2 regions of the Paenibacillus macerans genome follow, and region 2 is predicted to be linked to the other one. Evidence: riboswitches for the same ligand, from Rfam matches in the RefSeq annotation. Region 2 holds a riboswitch; the other holds the start of a gene.

Region 1 (4,687 bases), on a different contig from region 2:
CTTAAAGGAAACCCCGGCGATGGCACAGGACAAATCGATCCCGCTCATGCAAAAACCACCTCCTCCACCGGAAAAATGGGGCCGTCCGTACACGCCTTTTTCCGGCCGTCCCGGCATTTCACGCTGCACACCAAGCAAGCGCCGATGCCGCAGGCCATCCGGTTTTCCAAAGACACGTACACTTTGGCCCGGCTTCCCGCGCTTGCCTGCTTTTGCTGCACGGCTTGCAGCATCGAATGCGGCCCGCAGGCGATGATTGTGTCATAAGCGTCAAAATCGGCGCGGTCGAGTATCGAACCGCCCACATCAACGATAGTCCGGCCCGCGGATGCCTGGCGAAACTCTTCGACCATGTACGCTTCCCGGCTGAAGCCGAGATATACGTCAGCCTGTGGCGCCGTTTTGAGGGCAAAATAAAACGGGGCGATACCGATGCCGCCGCCGATGAATGCCGTTTTTCCCGTTAGCGAGGGAAAGCCGTTGCCGAAAGGCCCTTCCATCCGGAGCGGATCGCCAGGCTTCAGCTGAGAGATCAGGCTGGTTCCTTCCCCGGCAATCCGGTACAAAAATCCGATCCGGTCCTCCGTCAAATCGAAAATGCTGATCGGCCGCGACAGCAATGGATACCGTTCGCCGGCGCGGAGCATATAAAACTGGCCCATTTTCCCGGCAAAGCTGCCTTCCGCCGTCAATAAAAACACGTCATCGGCAACCCGCCTGTTGCTTACCACGATAGCCATCAAATCCACCTCTTCCTTACGTCTGCTTCATCAAAGGATGCAATTTTTCGGGAAGAACGTCTGTGATGTTTTTCATAATTGTGTCTTTATAAATCCCGTTAAAGATGGGCATACCAAATCATAACAGTACCCGGACGAAGGAGGAAAAATGTTGACTACCCTGTTCAGAAACTTCCTGATTTCCGTTTTCATTCTCGCAGTAATCGGGGGCAGCATGCCCGTCGTATCGGTTTCTTCCGAAACGTCCCGCGTTGCGGCTGCTGCGCTGCAGCCCGGCGACAAGGAAGCAAAAGCTCAAGCCGCCCGGGCGGACGCCAAACCGAAGCCGGCCGATTTAAGCGAGCTTCGGCGCAAATATTCCGAAACGTTCAAATTTCGCGGACCTGAGGTCAAGCAAGTGGCGCTGACGTTTGACGACGGGCCGGATCCGAGATTTACACCGCAAATTTTAAACATTTTACAGAAGGAAGGTGTGAAGGCGACCTTTTTTATTGTCGGCAACCGGGCCAAAAAATTCCCTGCCCTGGTAAAACGGATACGCCGGGAAGGCCACCTGATCGGCAATCACTCCTTTGGCCACCCGAATTTCGGAAAACGGTCGCTCAAGCAATTTCAAACGGAAATTTTGCGTACGGAAAAAATCATTCAGCAAACCGCCGGGTACCGGCCCAAGCTGATCCGTCCTCCTTACGGCGAAATCCGGGAGCCGCAAATTAAATGGGCAAAGCAAAACGGCTACACCATCGTCAACTGGAACGTGGATTCGCTGGATTGGAAAGGGCTGAACAAATCCAAGGTCGAAAACAACGTGCTCGGCGCCATAGAGCCCGGTTCGATCGTTCTTTTTCATGCCGGCGGCGGAGTAGGATCCAATTTAAACGGTACGATCCAAGCTTTGCCGGACATTATCCAAACGCTGCGGGACAAAGGTTACCAGTTTGTCGATTTGGCCGAATTGCTAAATACGGCGAAGTATAGATAAAAAAGAAAAGCGCGAGCATCAGACCCAATGGTCTAGCGCTCGCACTTTCTTTACTGGATCTACATATAAGCAAACGAATTTACTTCAACACGTACAGGGTGACATCCTGAAACCCGAACGATTCGACGGATTTGACGCTGCCGGGAATGAAGATGTCGATGCGGTTGCCTTTGATCGCGCCCCCCTGATCGCTGGCCGTGGCCACAAACGCCTGCTTCGGCAAGCCATCATGATTATATCCGGTGACCAGTACCTTCGTTCCCATCGGAATCACGTCCGGGTCGACGGCGATCGTGCCCAGCTTTAACGGGTTTCCGAAATAATCGACCGCGCCCCATTTTCCGTTTTCGTCGGCGGCCGCCGAGTATGCCGATGCTTTCACCTGAATCGTATGGGAATAATTAAACGTTTTGCCCCAGGCTTCGACGACTTTGTCCGATGGCAATACGGTCGGCCCCGACACCGCGTCGGCTTTCATCGTCTTTGCCGCGGGAGCCTGGTTCGATTCCGGCGCCGCTGCTTTCGCTTCGGGAGCCTCCATTTCCGGAATCATCAACTTCAGCCCCTCGTATATATTGCCGGGATCAATCCCCTGATTGGCGTTCATCAATTGCTCCAAGCCGACTCCGTACTTTTTGGCCAACAGATAGAAGGTATCTCCTTCTTCCGTCGTATGTACCGCATCCGCGTGCACAGGTACCGTCTGTAAAACCGCCGCCAAACTTGCGGCTACCAACGTTGTTTTTGCAATCTTCGAGAATAAGAGATTTTTCATGCTGTTCTTCCTCCTTTTATACGCCTGCGGAGTTAGTTGTCGGATTCGGGAAAAAGGATTATCCCCGGCGCCCAATGCGAGCGCTTCACCCCAAGAAAACCGGTCACGTTTCGTTTAACGTTCCGTTATTCGCTGAATCATCCCCCGCACCTGCCGAGGCAGGTTTTGGCTATCTAAATATATCACAATTTTGTAACCAATTGGACAGGAAATAGTATCCAAAACGCGCAAACCCGCATTCTGCCGCTATTATTTATTTATGGAATCATGTAAAAAAAGTAACAACTCATCATGTTGTAACGTACAAACAAGCTTCTAGCCAATCTTGAGGAAAGGGAAGGCCGGTGGGGTGGTCGGCAGATTAACATCCGCTGTCCGGACGGCTTTGCACGATTATCCCGTTTGATCAGGAAGCAGAGAAGAAGATGTGTTGTTCGGGAGAAGCAGATATGCTTGGGAAAAGCAGATATGTTCGAGATCAATAAATCTGTTCATAGATCATTAGCCAGGTTCGGGAAAAGAAGGTTTAGGAGAAGTGAAGTGAAGCAGACCTGACGGGAGAATGGGGCAAGACAACGGAAAAAAAGAAAAAACCGTGATCTTGCTGCAGTCTGAATCCGTTTGTGCAATGTCCGTAGCGTTCAATCATTTCTATCAGGCTGCAGCCGCAAGGGACTGATTCGGTTGGCGTGCGATCAGCCGGCGGTAAGGAATCGCCGGAATTGCCACACACATGCGCAGCAACTTCTGCCGCAGCGTTTCTTCCGCTCCGGGCAGTCCTCCGGACAGGCGCAGCCGGCGGCGTATGGTGTATTCGTTCAGGTACGCCTGCAGATGCTTCAGTCCCAAGGCTCCATACGTACCCTTCAGCGATTCCCACGCCTCTCTCACCACTCTCCGCAAGGGCGCATATAGCCGAAAGGCCTGAGAGAACAACTGCACCGCCGATGTACGGACATCCACATGCCCGCCAATAAACACGGTTAGATCGCGACGGTTTGCCCTCTTTTCGCCTCCCCGCTTATGCGGCACCAGGCGGATTTTGACCTGCTCCGGCTCGCCCGACTCCGTGACCGTGCATCCCGCTACGACCGCCGAGGCGTACGGATGCGAAAGCTGACACCGGGACGGATTACGCCCATACTGATCGCTGTTCACCTTCACGTCTCCGGAGAGCAGCTCCCGGGCATCGAACTCCCCCACGGCATGACGTATTTTGTGCAGCATCGACCAGGCGGTTTTGTAGGTGACCCGGATCACCTTGCTCAGCCGCAGCGCCGAGATGCCGCCCGGGAGCAGGAATAAATCCAGGGCCTCGAACCACTTGAGCAAGGGCAGATGCGTTCCTTCAAAAATCGTGCCGACCAAAGGAGATGTTTGATGCTTGCACTTTCCGCACTCGAACAAAGGGATATGCCGGGAAGACAGACGGCTGCACCGGGTGTAAGCGCAGCGCGGGCAGACGAAGCCGCTTGGCCACTTCATCGCGATCAGCGCCTCCATGCAGTCCTGCTCGCTGTTAAAACGGCTGCTGAATGGTTGAAGTTCCGTTTCCGTATTGACTTCCATATTCGCTCGCCCCCGAATCAAGAATACACGAACATAAATTCCATTTATTTCATTATACCAAACACGTGTTCTCTTATCAAGCCAAAAATCTCACCTGAACCGCCTCATTTTTTCCCCCTTTTTTTGTTTTTTGTTCTCTCTTTTTTGGAACCCTTGCTCTAACCCCCACCCCCTGCTCCCTGCTCCTGAAAGAAGGGGATAATCGTGCAAAGGCAGGCAGCAGGCAGGAACACCAAGGCAGGAACACCAAGACACAAACGCTATAGACAGCCACCTCAGTCCGTCATCCTGGAATCAATAGAGCCAAAGTCATCATTTATTTCTTCAAGCACCGATCTCGATTTTTGAGCTAAAAAACTTCTGAAGTGGCCTTCAGCATTGATCTTTCGACTGGTCTTGAGCTGAGGTAACAGCATTTCATATATAGACGCCTTGAATAGAGAAAACGAGGTCGAGTTTACGAATTAAAAGTGAACTCCTCGAAAGCAGGATTCTGCTAAATTAAGAGGAGTTCACTTGATATCAGAAGAAAAAATATGGTGAAGTGAAATAAAAACATATGAGGATACTAGCTTAAAGGCACTACAGCACTTTGCTTAAAAAATCCTTCGTGCGCTGGTG
Region 2 (4,687 bases):
GCGACGATCGCCGGCAGGGCGATGTAGACCAGACCGGCGGCGATGTTCACCGCTCCGCCCATAAACATCAGGCTCAGCGCCATAAGGATGCTGTCAAAGATCACGTGCGAGAAAACGACGGTCGGAAAGCCGTAGCGCAGGAAAATGAAGCTGAACAGCAGTCCGATAAAGGTCAACTCGATCGGCCGTGAAATGACCGGATAGATCGGATACAGCGTATGGCCGAAAGCCCAGATCAAGGTCGTCAAAAGACTGGCGATGAACGTGCTGCGGAACAGCTTTTTCAGCATCGGAATGCCGAACAGCCGGTAAACGGCTTCCTCGCCGATCCCGGCCACCCAGGCGAGCAGCGGGAACAGGAGCGGGTAGACCATGTTGTACGGCGATTGTGTCGCATCGGTCGTCGACCAGGTATGAATCGTTCTTTCCAGAATGAAGAAGACAACCGACTGCACCCCGAGCAAAATTAAAGCCCACGCATAACCGTCGGCCACCGCGGTCAGCACATGGCGGCCGTAACCTTCCTCCCTGGACCGCGCCCACAGATTGATGCCGTTTTTCCGCCACAGTCCGTCCCCGCCGACGAGCGAGAAATATACCGAGGCGGCAAGAATCAGGGTGACGAGTCCTTGAATCACGAACCCTACCGTCAGCACGATCGGATCGAGCCCGTCCTTTTCAAACACAGGCAGCATGTTGACCGTCCCGATGACGGACAAGACGAAGTAGGCGCCGGCCAGAAAAATCCCGCGTTTAAAAGTGGTATGCGCCCGCGTCAGCGCGCTGTATACGATGGCCAGGATGCCGAGCACAAATGTGAACAGGGCGTATCCGGCAAAGGTAAGCCAGTTGGCCAGCCGCGTCTGCCCGGCGACGTAATCGGCATGCGACTCAGGAACGGAGAAGTAGCTTTCGAATGACGATACGGCGCCGTATTCGTAGCGGATATCGATCGTCGCTTGCGACTCCCCGAGCTCATCCCCCTTGATGCGATAGAGCAGACCGACATCGCCCTCGCCCGACACGCGCTCAAGGCGGGCTGGGTCAAAGCCGAACGCGGCCAGATAAGGCGCGGCCAGCCGCTCCTTCTCCTCCAGCGTCAAATCGCCCTCCCAGGTGCGCAGCGAGTCTGGCGTTTCGGTACCGTAGTCCAGCATCATCTGCTTTTTCGCATTGCTCGAGGAAACGATTTCCTCGAACCCGACCACTTTGCCGGTGGTCATGTGAACGTCGACGGTCAAAGCGCTAAACACATCGTTTGGTTCGTTGAAACGGACGCGAAATACGTCGTACGGAAATTGCTTGTCATACGTCTTCAGGAAAGGGGCGAGCAAATCCGCCTTCGTTAAATAACCGTACAGATCGGAGCGCGATTCATAGGTAACGAGCGCTTTTTCGGGATGACCGGCCAACTCGATGTTCAGCACCGACTTTGCAAATTCGATAGCTTTCGTTCTGGCCTGCGATTTGGCGATGACGTCATCCGACTGTTCCATCTGCAGCGTGTCGGAAGCGGTTGTCGGAAAAATCTGGACGATGAAGAAAATGACCAACCCGATCAGGGCCATCAGCCAAAGCGTTTTTGTCTTCAGCCTGCGGCTGGACGGTTTCATAGGTGAAAACATTACAAAACTCCTTTAAAATTTTTTGTTCTCAAGTATGATTTTGCGCGAAGTACATCACAGTAAAGATAACATAGTGGAATTTCCAACGCCAGTTGAAGGCAAAAATGATGAAAAGATGCAATAATCCCGTTATACCCTAGCATGGCTCAGATTGGACGGCAAGAAGATCGGGGATTTGCCGTTTCCAGCCCTTTTTCACTGTTTTTAATCAAAATGAACCTTTGTAGTGGAAGCCAATAAGGATTATAATCCATTTGACGAAAACGGAATGAAAACAATTGAAAAAATATTAAGGCCTAATTTCGATTTCGAAAACGGGGGAACCGATTTTTTTGGGGTGAATTTCGCGCGATTGTGGCGGCAGCCGGTATGGCTGCCTTGGTCGGGCGATTAGGGCAACTGTGCATGCCCGAATCCGTCAGCTAACCTCGTAGGCCTCCTGCAACAGGAACCAAACACCGAAAGGCATTGGATTTCCAGTGCTTTTTTCTTTTGTTCTTTTTTCACGACAACAATGGGGTGAATGAATTGTCTTTCAAAAAAATCAGCTTTTCCCCGCCGCAAATTTTGGTGTTGGGTTTTGCGCTCATCATTTTGCTGGGATCGCTGCTGCTGATGCTGCCGATTTCCAGTGCGGCCGGGGAGACGCTGCCGTTCGTCGACGCGCTGTTTACGGCGACTTCGGCGACATGCGTAACGGGACTGGTCGTCGTCGACACCGGGACCTATTTTTCCACGTTTGGCCAAATCGTAATCATGCTGCTGATTCAGGTCGGCGGACTTGGGTTCATGACCATGGCCACCTTGTTTTCGCTCGTGTTGAAACGGAAAATCTCGCTGAAGGACCGGCTGATCCTGCAGGAGGCGATGAACCAGAACACGATGGAGGGGATCGTCCGGCTGATCCGCAAGGTGCTGCTGTATTCGCTGGTCATTGAATCCTGCGCGGCGCTGCTGTTCGCGATTCGCTGGGCGTTTGACATGCCGCTGGGCCGGGCGCTGTACTTCGGCGTTTTTCACGCGGTATCCATGTTCAACAACGCCGGGTTTGACCTGTTTGGCGAATACCGGAGCTTGACGTTGTACGTGGCCGATCCGCTCGTCAACTTCGTGGCGATGTTTCTCATCGTGTCCGGGGGCATCGGGTTTATCGTGCTGTCGGACATCATTGATTTCCGGCGCCGCCGCAAGCTGTCGCTGCATTCCAAGGTGGTGCTGTCGATGACGTCGGCGCTGATCGTGGTCGGGGCCCTGGTCATATTTATATTCGAATTCACCAATCCGCGGACGCTAGCCCCGCTCGGCTGGGGCGGGAAATTTTGGGCCGCGCTGTTCCAGTCGGTGACGCCGCGGACGGCCGGGGCCAACACGGTCGATATCGGCGAGCTGCGGCAGGCTTCGCAATTTTTTATGATCATCCTGATGTTTATCGGGGCTTCGCCCAGCTCGACCGGCGGCGGGATCAAAACGACGACCTTCACCATTCTCGTCGGCGCGGTCATCTCCATGATCCGCGGACAGTCGGACCTCGTCCTGTTCCGCTACCGGATGGCCCAGGAACGTATTTTCAAAGCGGTCACCATCACGATGCTCGCTTTATTTCTTGTGGTGGCCGTCGCCATGGTGCTGTCCACGACCGAGGACGCCAGCTTCCTGAGCATTCTGTTCGAGACGACCTCCGCGTTCGGCACCGTCGGGCTTACGATGGGGCTTACCGGGAAACTAACGGTAATCGGCAAAATCCTCATCAGCTTTACGATGTTCGCCGGAAGACTCGGGCCGCTTACGCTAGCTTATGCGCTTGGACCGAAGAAAGGCAAGGAATTGTACCGCCATCCGGAAGGCAAAATGATTATAGGATAAGATAAGGGGACTTGAGATTAAACATGAAAATGCAGCAGTTTGTAGTCATCGGACTGGGCCGGTTCGGCTCCAGCCTGGCTCTGGAGTTGATGGACCTCGGGTATGAGGTGCTCGGGATCGACCGGGACGAAGAGGTGGTAAACGAATTGAGCGACCAGCTGACGCATGCCGTCGTGGCGGACGCCACGGACGAGGAAGTGCTGAAATCGCTGGGCGTCCGCAACTTCGACTGCGGGATCGTCGCGATCGGTAACGATATTCAGATGAGTATTTTGGCGGCGATTTTGCTCAAGGACTTGGGGATCAAAACCGTGGTCGCCAAGGCGCTCTCCGTCTTGCACGGCCGCGCGCTGCAAAAGCTTGGCGTGGACCGGGTTATTTTTCCGGAACGGGATATGGGCGTCCGCGTGGCGCATCAGCTCGTGACTCCAAATCTGCTGGATTACATCGAATTGTCCAAGGAATACAGCATCGTGGAAATGAACGTTCCCGCTTGCCTTGACCGGAAAAACCTGGGCGACATTAACCCGCGCGCCCGTTTCGGCTGCAGCATCGTGGCCATTCATCGCGACGGAAGCATCCTGGTGGCGCCTACCGCCATGGATCAGCTGCAAGAAGGGGACATTATGGTCATCATCGGATCGAAGAAAAATATCGAAGAGTTCGAGGAAGTCATTAACGAGTAATTATTATCGGGTTATTAAGAAAAAAGAGTTGGTTCACTTTGGATGGTTGGGATGTGGCGGAATGGAATCGGCTGTAACCGAAGCGATACATCATTTTCTGATCTTAATTTTATTCGTTATCAGCGTTGGCGTAGTATCGGGCAAACTGGCGGCATGGCTAAGGCTGCCGGATGTGGCGGTGTTCATCGCCGTCGGGATGCTGCTCGGTCCGGGGCTTGGGCTGATTCATGAACAAAGCGGATCGCTGATCAATCAATTGATATTAACGGTCGGGTCGGCGCTGATTTTGTTTGACGGCGGGCGGAATTTGCGGCTGAGCGGGCTTCGCAACGTATGGATTACGTTATCGCTGCTCAGCGTACCGGGCGTGGTGATTTCGACGATCGTCATGGGCGTGGGTGTTCATTACTTGTTCGGCGTTGATTGGATTTTTGCTTTTTTGGCCGCGGCGGTCATCGCCTCCACCGATCCGGCTTCGATCATTCCGGTATTCAAGCAGGTAAAAATCAAGGA

What was found. Region 2 has a riboswitch for cyclic di-AMP ahead of DYE26_RS29845 (TrkH family potassium uptake protein). Riboswitches for the same ligand answer to the same signal wherever they lie in the genome.
Region 1: it holds a riboswitch for cyclic di-AMP, as region 2 does, so the genes downstream of both, DYE26_RS06500 (3D domain-containing protein) here and DYE26_RS29845 (TrkH family potassium uptake protein) in region 2, are expected to answer to the same signal.

The regions. Positions count from the first base shown of each region.
Region 1 is NZ_UGSI01000001.1:1,410,675-1,415,361, forward strand. Features, by position in the region: gene DYE26_RS06485 (dihydroorotate dehydrogenase) at 1-48, opposite strand, end outside; gene DYE26_RS06490 (dihydroorotate dehydrogenase electron transfer subunit) at 45-740, opposite strand; gene DYE26_RS06495 (polysaccharide deacetylase family protein) at 892-1,722, shown strand; gene DYE26_RS06500 (3D domain-containing protein) at 1,802-2,497, opposite strand; cyclic di-AMP (ydaO/yuaA leader) riboswitch at 2,503-2,678, opposite strand; gene DYE26_RS06505 (transposase) at 3,152-4,066, opposite strand; gene DYE26_RS06510 (amino acid ABC transporter ATP-binding protein) at 4,649-4,687, opposite strand, start outside.
Region 2 is NZ_UGSI01000002.1:1,468,720-1,473,406, forward strand. Features, by position in the region: gene DYE26_RS29840 (CPBP family intramembrane glutamic endopeptidase) at 1-1,625, opposite strand, end outside; cyclic di-AMP (ydaO/yuaA leader) riboswitch at 1,909-2,078, shown strand; gene DYE26_RS29845 (TrkH family potassium uptake protein) at 2,145-3,488, shown strand; gene DYE26_RS29850 (potassium channel family protein) at 3,512-4,174, shown strand; gene DYE26_RS29855 (cation:proton antiporter) at 4,236-4,687, shown strand, end outside.